3 regions of the Shinella sp. GW821-FHT10F02 genome follow, and region 1 is predicted to be linked to each of the others. Evidence: predicted binding sites of a transcription regulator. Region 1 holds the regulator's gene; each other region holds the start of a gene.

Region 1 (4,280 bases):
CCAAACAGATGAACATGATGTCAGAAGCAGCAGTCGAGAAAGCGCTGGACAAGAAAATGAACGACATTTCCTACAAGATGATCGGCAAGGACGTTTCGGTCTATTACGGCGACAAGCGCGCCCTCTATGACGTGAACCTCAATGTCCGCCAGAACACCGTGACGGCGCTCATCGGCCCGTCGGGCTGCGGCAAGTCGACGTTCCTGCGCACACTGAACCGCATGAACGACACTATCGAAGGCTGCCGCGTTACCGGCCGCATCACGCTCGACACAGACGATATCTACGATCCGAACATCGACGTCGTCGAACTGCGCGCCCGCGTCGGCATGGTCTTCCAGAAGCCGAACCCGTTCCCGAAGTCGATCTACGAGAACGTCGCCTACGGCCCGCGCATCCACGGCCTCGCCAAGGCGAAGGCCGACATGGACGCCATCGTCGAGTCCAGCCTGCAGAAGGCCGGCCTGTGGAACGAGGTGAAGGACCGCCTGCTCGAAGGCGGAACCGGCCTCTCCGGCGGTCAGCAGCAGCGCCTGTGCATCGCCCGCGCTGTCGCCGTCAGCCCGGAAGTCATCCTGATGGACGAACCCTGCTCGGCGCTCGACCCGATCGCGACCGCAAAGGTCGAGGAACTGATCCACGAGCTGCGCGCCAACTTCACGATCGTCATCGTGACGCACTCGATGCAGCAGGCGGCCCGCGTTTCGCAGCGCACCGCCATGTTCCACCTCGGCAACCTCGTCGAGGAGAACGACACCGACAAGATGTTCACCAACCCGGATGACCAGCGCACGCAGGACTACATCATGGGCCGCTTCGGCTGACGCCATCGTCGCCGAACCCCCTGAAAATCCGAGCGCATTAAGGACACAACCATGTCATCGACCCATATTGTCTCGATTTATGACGAAGAACTGAAGTACCTCTCCCGCCGCATCTCCGAAATGGGTGGCACGGCCGAGCAGATGGTGGCGGACTCTGTCCGTGCGCTCGTCACCACCGATGGTGCGCTGGCGCAGAAGGTGATCTCGGAAGACGTCATCCTCGACACCGCCGAGCGCCAGATCAACGAGAAGGCGATCGTCACGATCGCCAAGCGCCAGCCGGTGGCTGCGGACCTGCGCGAAATCATGGGCGCGATCCGTATCGCGGCCGAACTGGAGCGCGTCGGCGACCTCGGCAAGAACACTGCCAAGCGCGTCATCGCCGTGCAGAGCTCGGGTATGCCCCGCAAGCTTACCCGCGGCCTGGAGCACCTCGCCGAACTGACGCTGATCCAGCTCAAGGAAGTGCTCGACGTCTACGCCACCCGCTCGGTGGAGAAGGCCAAGGCCATCCGCGAGCGCGACGACGAGATCGACGCGATCTACACCTCGCTGTTCCGCGAACTCCTCACCTACATGATGGAAGATCCGCGCAACATCACGCCCTGCACCCATCTCCTGTTCTGCGCCAAGAACATCGAGCGCATCGGCGACCATGCGACCAACATCGCGGAAACCATCTACTACATGGCGACCGGCTCGCAGCCCGAAGGCGAACGCCCGAAGGACGACACCTCGACGTCAGTGGTCACTGCCGACGTCACTGAAGCCTCCGAGTAAGGAGTTTTGCCTCCATGGTGCCCAGAATCGCCGTCGTGGAAGACGAGGAGGCGTTGAGCGTCCTCCTGCGCTACAACCTCGAAGCCGAAGGTTTCGAGGTCGATACGATCCTCTCCGGTGACGAGGCCGAAGTGCGCTTGCAGGAGCGCATGCCGGACCTCCTCATCCTCGACTGGATGCTGCCGGGCGTTTCGGGCATCGAACTGTGCCGGCGGCTGCGCCAGCGGCCGGAGACCGAACGCCTGCCGATCATCATGCTGACGGCACGCGGCGAAGAGAGCGAGCGCGTGCGCGGGCTCGCCACCGGCGCCGACGACTATGTCGTCAAGCCGTTCTCGACGCCCGAACTCGTCGCCCGCGTGCGCGCCATGCTGCGCCGCGCCCGGCCGGAAGTCGTCTCGACGGTGCTGCGCTGCGGCGATATCGAGCTCGACCGCGAGACGCATCGCGTGCACCGCCGCACCCGCGAAGTCCGCCTCGGCCCGACGGAATTCCGCCTGCTGGAATTCCTGATGACCTCGCCCGGCCGCGTCTTCTCGCGCTCGCAGCTTCTCGATGGCGTCTGGGGCCACGACATCTATGTCGACGAACGCACGGTCGACGTGCATGTCGGCCGCCTGCGCAAGGCGCTCAACTTCGCCAACATGCAGGACGTCATCCGCACGGTGCGCGGCGCAGGCTATTCGCTGGAAGCCTGAGCGACCCCTTTCCTCCCAAGGACGAAAATGGGCCCTTCGGGGCCTGTTTGCGTTTTGGAGTATGGTCCGGCCCTACATCACAAACGAAAACGGACCCTTTCGGGTCCGCATCGCATGTGCCGTCGTGGAAAAGATCACCGCATCCGGCGGCGCTCGGCCGAGGGCTGGTAGGCGAGGCGCTGGTGGTAGGTGCAGTAGGGCGAGTTGTCCGGGGACTCGTTGCCGCAGAAGTGGAAGTCGTCGTTCAGCGGGTCGCCGATCGGCCATTTGCAGGTGCGCTCGGTGAGCTGGGTCAGCTCGAGCCGGCGCGACATGGGCACGACCACGTTGTTGCCGTTGGACGGAACCGGAAGCTGCTCGCGCTGCGTCTCGAAATCCGTCTCGACCTCTTCCTTGGTGATGGTGTTGCCGGCCGGGCGCACCACGGAACGGGCCGTCACGGCGCGGGCCTGGAAGGTCGTCGCGGGGCGCGGGGCTGCCGGCACCGGGCGCTTGGGGCGCGACGCGCTCTGCGTGCCGCCGGCCTTGGCGCGGCCCGGCAGGTTAAGCCGGTGCACCTTGCCGATAACCGCGTTGCGGCTGACGCCGCCGAGCTGTGCCGCGATCTGGCTCGCGCTCAGGCCCTCGCTCCAGAGCTTCTTGAGTTTCTCGACCCGCTCGTCTGTCCAGTTCATCTCTCGTCTCCGCTCGGCGCTCGCAATGCGGGAATCCCTCATCGCGTTCCGGACGGGTCCGGAATTTGAACGCCCTAACTCTTTTGGTGACTAGTTCCGCCGCATGCAGTCTAGTAATTGGTCTTTAACCTAGAGTTTGGGGGACTCTGTGACAAGAGTCGCAGGAATCCGGGCGAATCGATTTCCGAGTTTTCCCCAACTTGCTGGCCGGGTGTGACTCGATAGCGACACCTTCCGCGCGTGGCGTGAATCCTCACCTTGCGGGAGGTTCAGCACTATTTCGGGGTGCGATTTGTTGACATCCCGGCCTGAAATGCCGATAGTGCCGCATGCCGCCGAAAGGCGGCTTTTGATTTTTCTGGAGCCTGGAAAAGTCAAGCCGCGTTCACGTTTTTCCGCATCTCTTTTTCGGAGGATCCGCGCCATGGCCGATGCCGCGCCGCTCTATGAAACCTATATGCGTGCACCGCTCCGGTTCACGCGCGGGGAGGGCGTCTGGCTGATCGCCGAGGATGGCGAGCGATATCTCGACTTCGCCGCCGGCGTCGCCGTCAATTCGCTGGGCCATGCGCATCCGCATCTCGTCGCCGCGCTGAAGGACCAGGCCGACAAGGTCTGGCACCTGTCGAACCTCTATGAGGTTCCGGGCCAGGAAAGCCTCGGCCGCCGCCTGACGGAGGCGACCTTCGCCGACAAGGTGTTCTTCACCAATTCGGGCGCCGAAGCGCTGGAATGCGCGATCAAGACCGCGCGCCGCTATCATTTCGCCAAGGGCCATCCCGGCAAGTTCCACATCATCACCTTCGAAGGCGCCTTCCACGGCCGCACGCTCGCGACGATCGCCGCCGGCGGCCAGGAAAAGTACCTCGAAGGGTTCGGCCCCAAGGCCCCCGGCTTCCTCCAGGTCCCCTTCGGCGACATCACCGCCGTCAAGGATGCGATCACCGAAGAGACGGCCGCGATCCTGATCGAGCCGGTGCAGGGCGAGGGCGGCATCCGCCCGGTGCCGAAGGAATTCATGCAGGAGCTGCGCCAGCTCTGCGACGAATACGGCCTGCTGCTGGTTCTCGACGAGGTACAGTCCGGCGTCGGCCGCACCGGGCGCCTGTTCGCCCATGAATGGTCGGGCGTCACGCCGGATATCATGGCGGTCGCCAAGGGCATCGGCGGCGGTTTCCCGCTCGGCGCCTGCCTTGCCACGAACGAAGCGGCTGCCGGCATGGTCGCCGGCACACATGGCTCGACCTATGGCGGCAACCCGCTCGCCATGGCGGTCGGCAATGCGGTGCTCGACGTCGTGCTGG
Region 2 (4,280 bases), on a different contig from region 1:
CAATGACGACGGTGAGCACGCCGCCCTCGATCAGCGTGCGCTGCACCTCCTGCACCTGGGCGGCGATCGGGCGGGAATTGTCGCGCGTCACCTTCAGCTCCACCCCTTCCGGGGCGAGTTCGATGTTGAGCGCGGCGATTTCCTTGCGCAGTTCGGACGCCACTTCCACGGTGTTGGCGCCCTGTACCTTGACGATATCGAGCCCGAGCGACGGCACACCCTGATAGGTCGCCCGGCTCGTCACCTCTGCGCCAACGTCGAGCACGGTCGCGACATCAGAGAGATAGACCGGATATCCGCCGCTCTGCGCCACGATGATGCCGTTGAAGCCGGCAACGTCGGGAATGCGGCCCTCGACGGTGACGATGCGCTGGTTGATGCCGGAGATCAGCGTGCCGGCGGCGCGGTCCTGGTTCTCCTTGCGGATGGCGTCCATGACCGATGTGACGGCGATGCCATAGGCTTCCAGCCGATCCGGATCGACCATCACCAGCACCTGCCGCTCGCTGCCGCCGACCAGCGAGATCTGGCCGACGCCGGCAATCACGCTCAGCCGGTTGGTGATGACGCGGTTGGCGAGCGTGGTGATTTCCGAAAGCGAGCGTTTCGACGAGGAGGCCGCAATCGACAGGATCGGGGCGTCATCCGGATTGAAGCGGGTGACCTGTGGCGTGTCCACGGCATCCGGAAAGCCTGCCTCCAGCCGCGCCACGCGGTCACGGACCTCCTGGGCGGCCACCTGCGAATCCACGTCGAGTTCGAACTGCACGACGACGACCGAGCGGCCCTCGTAGGATTCAGAGATGATCGTGTCGATGCCGCCGATGGTGTTCAGCGCGGATTCGATCGGCCGCGACACTTCGCTTTCGACCGTCGAAGGCGACGCGCCCGTATAGGTCGCCGTGACGACGACGATCGGCAGGTCGGTTTCGGGAAACTGGTCGACGCCGAGGCGCGAATAGGAAAACAGCCCGATCACCAGGATCGTCACCATCATCATCGTCGCGAAGACGGGGTATTTGACGCTGATACGCGTGAGGAACATGGCTTACAGCCCCTCGACGACGACGGGCATGTCGGCTTCAAGTGCCGGCAGCGGCGCGGAGACGACGATTTCGCCGGCTTCAAGCCCGGACACTTCCACGAGGCTTCGATCCGTCCAGGCCGTGCCGAGCTGGACCGGCTGGCGGCGCAGCACGCCGTCCTGCACCTTCAGCACGAAACTGCCCGCCTGATCGGTGCGGATCGCCGAATTGGGCAGCGCGATGATATTCTTGCGTTCGTCGACCTTCAGGATGCCTGTCGTGAACATGCCGCCCTTGAGGATACCGTCGTCATTCTCGATCGCCAGGAACACCCGGACCGCGCGCGAGCCCGCGACCGCCGTCGGCGAGATGCGCGTGACCTTGCCGGAGAAGGTCCGGTCGGGAAAACCCTCGACGTTCAGTTCGACGGGCTGGCCGATGCTCACCATGGGGATGCGGCTGGTCGGCACGCCGGCATCGACCTCCATCTTGCTGAGGTCGACGATGGTCATGAGCTCGGTGTTCAGCCCGACCGTCTGGTCCTGCTCGACAGGGCGCGAGGCGATCACGCCGTCGAAAGCGGCGCGGACCTCCGCATTGGCGAGGTCGCGCTCGGCATCGGCGATCTCGGCCTGCTTCGACCGGATCTGCGCCTGGAGGTTGGCGACATTCGCCTGGGCTTCGAGCTGAGCGGCCTCCGAGGAGGCGCCGCGCTCGCCGAGAGCCGCGGTTCGTCGCTGGACGGATTCGGCAAGTTCCAGCTGCGCGCGCATCGCCTCCGCCGAAGCCTGGCGAACGGTCAACGTGGATTCGAGCGCCATCTTGTCGAAGCGGATGAGCAGGTCGCCCGCCTTCACCACGTCGCCGACCTTGACCGGCAGTTCGACGATCGTCGAGGCGACCCGCGCGGCAAGCGTCGAGCGGCGGATCGGGGTGAGCGAGCCGGCAATGCGGACTTCGCTTGCGATATCATGCGGTTCGACCTTGGTGATGTCGACCTGCGCGAGCTCCATCGTCGGCTTCGCAGCCTCCTGTGCCTGCGCCGTTCCCGCCGCGACCCATCCCGCCAGGCAGGCGATGCGGATTGCGCGTGACCAGGACAACCTGCGGAAGGGCATGGAGTTTTCTGAGGTGTGGATGGTGCGCTCGCTCATGAAATCCGTCTTGCTTTAGAGTTTTTGCCCGCAACAGGCCTAGTCATGCGGCAGATCGCGTCCCGTATTAAGGGCCGCACATTGCCGTAACATTGTAAAATCAATCAGTCCGGCCTTGTAGAAACGTCGATCGTGTCGGGACTGGGGCATCGCCTCGCCGCCTGCACATTTTTTCGGCGACCGACAACTCTCGCTCGCGCAAGTTGATCCTTCGCGACTATCGGGCATCAGCGCCCGCGCGGCCCTGTGGACATCCTCGCCGGATGTCATGCGCGTGTCATGGCGATCTGTTGAAACGCTGCCCCATGCCATCAGGCGATTGTGACGACTCAAACAGGGGCTCAGCGCATCGATTGCGCGGTCTTGATCATCGTCCTTCCCCGCAGGAGGCATGAGCACTTCGCCGCCTTCCGGTCCTGTCGCGGCGACGGGTGATGACGGACACTCCAGCGTAGGAAACGTGCCCAGATGATCGAGACAATCGCCCCCACCGCCACTTCCCCGGCCCCGGTCCTCAAGGGCGGCGTCGGCAAGCGCCTCAACCGCGCCGTTCGCCGCAATCCGCTGCTCTCGCCCTCGGGCATGTCCGAATATGTCTTCTCGCGGCTGTTCCGCAATCTCGTCTATGCGCAGATCTGGGAAGACCCGGACGTCGACATGGCCGCGCTGCGGATCGAACCGGGCAACAGCATCGTCACCATCGCGTCCGGCGGCTGCAACGCGCTGTCCTATCTCGTCGCCGATCCCGCCCGCATCGAGGCGGTGGACCTCAATCCGGCTCACGTCGCCTTCAATCGCCTGAAGTTCGCAGCCGCAGCGCACCTGCCGGACTACGAGACCTTCTATCGCTTCTACGGCCAGGGCGACGACAAGCGGAACCTCGACGCCTATAGGCTCTACCTGCGCCCGCATCTCGACGAAGAGACCCGCGATTATTGGGAAAGCCGCACCGTCACCGGGCGCCGCCGCATCTCGATCTTCCACCGCCGTCTCTATCGCCATGGCCTGCTCGGCGGCTTCATCGGCCTCGGCCACAAGATGGCCCGGCTCTACGGTGCCGATCCGCGCGACCTGCTCCAGGCCCGCACGATCGAGGACCAGAAGCGCTTCTTCGACGAAACGCTGGCGCCGCTCTTCGAAAAACGCCTGATCCGCTGGGCGACGACGCGCAAGACCTCGCTGTTCGGCCTCGGCATACCGCCGCAGCAATATGAAGCGCTTTCGGGCGCCGGCAGCGACATGGCGACGATCCTGCGCGAGCGCGTCGAAAAGCTCGCCTGCGGCTTCCCGCTGTCGGAAAACTACTTTGCCTGGCAGGCTTTCGGGCGCGGCTACGGCAGCGGCGAGCTTGCACCGCTGCCGCCCTATCTTTCGCGGCAGAACTTCGAGGCGGTGCGCAGCCGCGCCTCGCGCATTTCCATCACCAACACCTCGCTCACCGAATTCCTCGCGGCAAAGGCCCCGCAGTCCGTCGACCGCTTCATCCTGCTCGATGCGCAGGACTGGATGACCGACGCCCAGCTCAACGGTTTGTGGACCGAGATTACCCGCACGGCCGCCCCCGGCGCGCGCGTCGTCTTCCGTACAGCGCCCGCCGAAAGCCTGCTGCCCGGCCGCCTCGACGAGGCCCTCCTCGGCCGCTGGACCTACCACGAGGCGGAATCGCGCGCGCTGCACGACAAGGATCGCTCGTCGATCTACGGCGGCTTCCACCTCTACGAATTCAAGGGCTGAGCGAGATGAGCGCCGTTTCCGACCACGCCCTCCTGATGGATCGCATCTACCGCTGGCAGCGGCGGTTCGGCATCTACGACGCGACGCGCAAATATTACCTGCTCGGCCGCGACCCGATGCTTGCCGGCCTTCGCCCGCTGCCGGGCAGTTCAGTGCTGGAAATCGGCTGCGGCACCGGGCGCAATCTCGTCAAGGCGGCGGCGCTCTATCCGGAGAGCCGGTTCCACGGCATCGACATCTCGCAGGAGATGCTGAGCGCGGCGGAAAAAGCGGTTGCCGGCGCCGGCCTGAAGGACCGCGTCCGACTTGCCAGGGCCGACGCCGCCAGCTTCGACCCGCGGGCGCTCTTCGGCGAACAGAGCTATGA
Region 3 (4,280 bases), on a different contig from region 1:
GGTCGAGCCGGTTGCCCTTGGTGTTGCCGGCGATGATCGCGGCATTCACGGCGCCGATCGAGACACCGGAGAGCCAATTCGCCTCGATGCCGGCTTCGTCGAGCGCCTGGAACACGCCAGCCTGGTACGCACCGAGCGCGCCGCCGCCCTGGAAGACGAGGCCGACCGCCGGATAGCCGCCGACGATGTCGGCGATGTCCGGCGTTTCGGATTTGCGCTTGGGCTGCAACCTGACCTGTTCGTCCATGATCCTGTCCTTCACTCCGGTTCGCCCATGTAATCATGCACCACTTCGCCAAGTCCCAGCGTGAGGTCGGCGACAAAATGCACGGCCGAGACAATCTCCAGCACCGGCAGGCGGGCGACATCGGCAATGACGTGGCGGAAGAGTTGCAGGTCGGCTGGTCCGGTCCAAGCACCTTTCACGGTGATGTCTTCGAGATGATAGCGCACCAGCTCGCAAATGCGTGGGCTCGCGTCGACATGCGGGATGATCTTGACGAGGAAATTCGGCTTGGCAAGCGAATGGGCGATCTCGCCGGCATCCACCGAGCGGTGCTTGTAGCCCATGGACGCGCTGGCGCAGAGTACCGAGCCGTAATGCAGCGTGCCGACGATCACTTCGCCCTCATGTACGAGCTTCGGAAAGGCGAGTTTCTTCGGAAAGCCCCAGATCTCGCGTCCGCCGGCAATCGGCGCGTCGTCGTCGAGATACATGGCGTGCACATAGACGCCTTCTTCGCCCTCGAAGCGGACAGGGATCACCTGTCCGGATTCGGTATAGTCGCCGAAGCCGGTCGAGTCCGGCATCTTGATGAACTCGTATTTGACGATCGGATCGACGATTTCTAGCGGCTCCGGCACGACGGCGCGCAGCGCTTCCGGGTCCGTGCGGTAGCTGATGATGACATATTCCCGGTCGATAAAGCGGTAAGGTCCCGGCGGATAGGCGGGGTTGGTCAGCGGCATGGCATAGGCGTTGCGAACGTCTTCGGCTTTCATCTTTTCCGTTCCTGATCGTGAGAAATCCGGCTTGCCGGTCGTATCAATGCGCCGTCCAGCCGCCATCGAGGGAGAGGATCGCGCCGGTCATCGAGGCCGCCTCGGCGCTCGTCAGGAACAGCGCGAGGCCCGCAACCTGCTCGACCGTCACGAACTCCTTCGTCGGCTGCGCTTCGAGCAGCACGTCATGGATGACCTCTTCCTTGGTGAGGCCGCGCGCCGCCATCGTATCGGGGATCTGCTTTTCGACGAGCGGCGTCCAGACGTAGCCGGGGCAGATGGCGTTGACGGTGACGCCGTTGGTGGCGGCTTCGAGCGCCACGGTCTTGGTGAGGCCGGCAATGCCGTGTTTGGCCGCGACATAAGCGGATTTGTAGGGCGAGGCGACGAGCGCGTGGGCGGAGGCGATGTTGATGATGCGGCCGTAGCCGCGCTCTTTCATCGCCGGAAGCGCTGCCTTGATCGAGTGGAAGGCGGCGATCAGGTTGATCTGGATGATCGCCTGCCATTTCTCGTCCGGAAAGTCCTCGATGGGGGCGACGTGCTGGATGCCCGCATTGTTGACGAGGATGTCGCAGCTACCGAAGGTTTCCAGCGCCAGCGCAACCATTTCGGCGATTTCGGCGCCGGAAAGCATGTTGGCCGGGGAATAGACGCAGCGTACGCGGAAATCCGCTTCGATCGCCGCGCGTTCCGTCTCGATGGCGCCCGCATCGCCGAGCCCGTTGATGACGACATTGGCGCCGGCAGCGGCAAAGCGGCGGGCGATGGCGAGGCCAATGCCGCTCGTGGAGCCGGTGACGATGGCGGTTCGGGTATCGAGGGCTTTCGGCTGTGTCGCGTCGTTCATCGGGTTCTCCATCGTCGCGTGGGAGCAGGTCCGCTCTTGCTGCGTGGTTTTGGATCACATCGACATTTCACTGAGATGACAGCGGGTTTTTCGGCAATTGTGACGGAGATTTCCCAATGCCGCCAATATTGTCATCCGCGCGTCAAGCAAGGTTACTAGTAAAGAAATGTCGAATACGCCGACGATAATTTGACGTCTTGATCTTTAGCGCGTTTCCGCGCCCGGCAGTCTGCAAGGACCTGCCGGGGTAGCAACGCTTTGTCTTGGTAGCGCGTATTCATGAGGGGCGATTCATGATGAATTTTCTCAGGCCTCCCGCCTGTAATGCCTGGTGCAGGATCGGGTTTCTACTCGGCGCCTTCACGCTTTTTTCCGCAAACGCCCAAGCCGAACCGATCCGCGGCGCCGGCTCCACCTTTGCAGCACCGATCATCCATCTCTGGTCGCGCGACTATGAGGCACTCCGTACGGACGGCGGCGAATTCACCTCGCCGGACTGGCGTGTCGATTACGAGCCGGTCGGTTCGCTTGCGGGCGTCATGCGCCTCGACCAGCCGGAAACGGACTTTGCCGCAACCGATGCACCTTTGACGGCGGAGGAACTGGAGAAGCGGGGGCTCGCGCAGTTCCCGGTCGTCATGGGCGGCATCGTCGTCGTCGCAAACCTTGACAATGTCGGGGCAGGGGAACTGCGCCTCACCGGTCCGGTCATCGCCGATATCTATCTCGGCAAGGTCACCAAATGGTCCGATCCGGCCATCAAGGCGATCAATCCCGATCTTGCGCTTCCCGACGCGACGATCGAGGTGCTGCGCCGCGAGGACGGTTCCGGCTCGACCTTCACCTTCACGAGCTTCCTGTCCAAGGTCAGCCCGGAATGGAAGGAAAAGGTCGGCGCCGACACGCTCGTCAAATGGCCGATGGGTCGTGGCGAGAAAGGCACCGGCGGTCTGGCAAGCCTGACCACGGCGACGAAGAACAGCATCTCCTATCTCGAATATGGCCAGGTCGTCCGGCTCGGTCTTCCTTTCGCGACCCTCCAGAACCAGTCCGGCGCCTTCATCCGCCCGGCACCGGAAGCCTTCGAGGCGGGTCTTGCGACGGTCGCCTGGGATGGCGCGAAAGGCTTTTCGGCCGACACGACCAATCTCGCAGGTGAAAAAGCCTATCCGATGGCGGTGGTGACCTATGCGGTCGTGCCGAAGGATCGCGGCGAGGGGCGCATCAACCGGGTGCTCGATCTCTTCCGCGTCGCCTTCAGCCGCGGTGCGGACGAGGCGAGCGCGCTCGGCTACATCCCCGTGCCGTCAGCGCTGGCCGGCCAGATCGAAGCGTACTGGACCGCGAACCTGGGCGCCGTGAACAACTAGGCCCCGGCACGCCGTATTTGCTCCAATAGAAACGAGTATTCCCATGGAAATAGATATCTTCAAGGACGTTCTGGTGCCGGTCATCGGCGGGTTGGGCATCTTCATGCTCGGCCTGGAATTCATGGCCAACGGCATTCAGGCCCTCTCCGTCAATAAAATGCGCGAATTCCTCGCCAAAGTGGCCGGCACCCCGGTCAAGGGCGTGCTCGCCGGCACCTTCATCACCGGCGTCATCCAGTCGTCGACCGCAATGACCGTCATGGTCGTCGGCCTCGTCAATGCCGGTGTGGTGGGGTTGAGACCCGCCATCAGCGTCATCATGGGCGCCAATATCGGCACGACGCTCGGCAACGGCCTCATCGCGCTGCCGCTCGGCCCGCTCGGCCTCATCCTCGGCGGCATCTTCGCGCTGATCTATTGCTTCGCGAAGAACGAGAAGGTGCGCAACATCGCGCTCGCCTGCATGGGCTTCGCGCTGATCTTCTACGGCCTCAACCTGATGACCGGCGGCCTGCGTCCGCTGCGCAACCTGCCCGAGGTCATGGAACTCCTGCAGACGCTGAAGGCCGACTCCTACTTCAACCTCATCAAGTGCGTGCTGATCGCCGCCGGCGTGACCGCGATGATCCACTCGTCGTCTGCGACGATCGGTATCGTCATGGGCCTTGGTGCTGCCGGTATCCTCGACTGGACGACCGCCGTTGCCTTCTCGCTCGGCGCCGACCTCGGCACCACGATCACCTCGTGGATGGCTTCGCTCAACCTCTCCAAGAACGCCAAGCGGGCTGCCTACGCCCACATTTCCTTCAACATCATTGGCGTCTGCATCACCGTTCCCCTGTTCTTCGTCTCCATCGGCATCCTGGAATGGGCCATGCAGTGGTTCGGCGGCGACCCGGCCGTGCCGGTGCTGGTCGACGGCAAGGAAACCTTCCCGCTCGTGCCTGTCGCCGTCGGCCTCTACTCGACCTTCTTCAACGTCTTCAACACGCTTCTCCTCTTCCCCTTCATCGGCGTGTTCGAGCGCGTGCTGTCACGCGTCGGCCGCACCGACGAGG

What was found. The regulator PhoB, encoded in region 1, activates phosphate uptake and scavenging genes when phosphate is short. The targets are predictions, from matches to a motif close to TGTCATNNANCTGTCAT.
Region 2: a site for PhoB is predicted at 2,444-2,460, ahead of AC1RWL_RS05295 (BtaA family protein). Genes of this name have one in related genera too.
Region 3: a site for PhoB is predicted at 1,982-1,998, ahead of pstS (phosphate ABC transporter substrate-binding protein PstS). Genes of this name have one in related genera too.

The regions. Positions count from the first base shown of each region.
Region 1 is NZ_JBXASL010000004.1:309,590-313,869, reverse strand. Features, by position in the region: gene pstB (phosphate ABC transporter ATP-binding protein PstB) at 9-824, shown strand; gene phoU (phosphate signaling complex protein PhoU) at 876-1,604, shown strand; gene phoB (phosphate regulon transcriptional regulator PhoB) at 1,619-2,302, shown strand; gene AC1RWL_RS14640 (GcrA family cell cycle regulator) at 2,437-2,976, opposite strand; gene AC1RWL_RS14635 (aspartate aminotransferase family protein) at 3,401-4,280, shown strand, end outside.
Region 2 is NZ_JBXASL010000001.1:1,145,182-1,149,461, reverse strand. Features, by position in the region: gene AC1RWL_RS05305 (efflux RND transporter permease subunit) at 1-1,045, opposite strand, end outside; gene AC1RWL_RS05300 (efflux RND transporter periplasmic adaptor subunit) at 1,049-2,179, opposite strand; gene AC1RWL_RS05295 (BtaA family protein) at 2,648-3,913, shown strand; gene AC1RWL_RS05290 (class I SAM-dependent methyltransferase) at 3,919-4,280, shown strand, end outside.
Region 3 is NZ_JBXASL010000001.1:1,267,168-1,271,447, forward strand. Features, by position in the region: gene AC1RWL_RS05835 (patatin-like phospholipase family protein) at 1-247, opposite strand, end outside; gene AC1RWL_RS05840 (acetoacetate decarboxylase) at 259-1,002, opposite strand; gene AC1RWL_RS05845 (3-hydroxybutyrate dehydrogenase) at 1,046-1,852, opposite strand; gene pstS (phosphate ABC transporter substrate-binding protein PstS) at 2,146-3,222, shown strand; gene AC1RWL_RS05855 (Na/Pi cotransporter family protein) at 3,266-4,280, shown strand, end outside.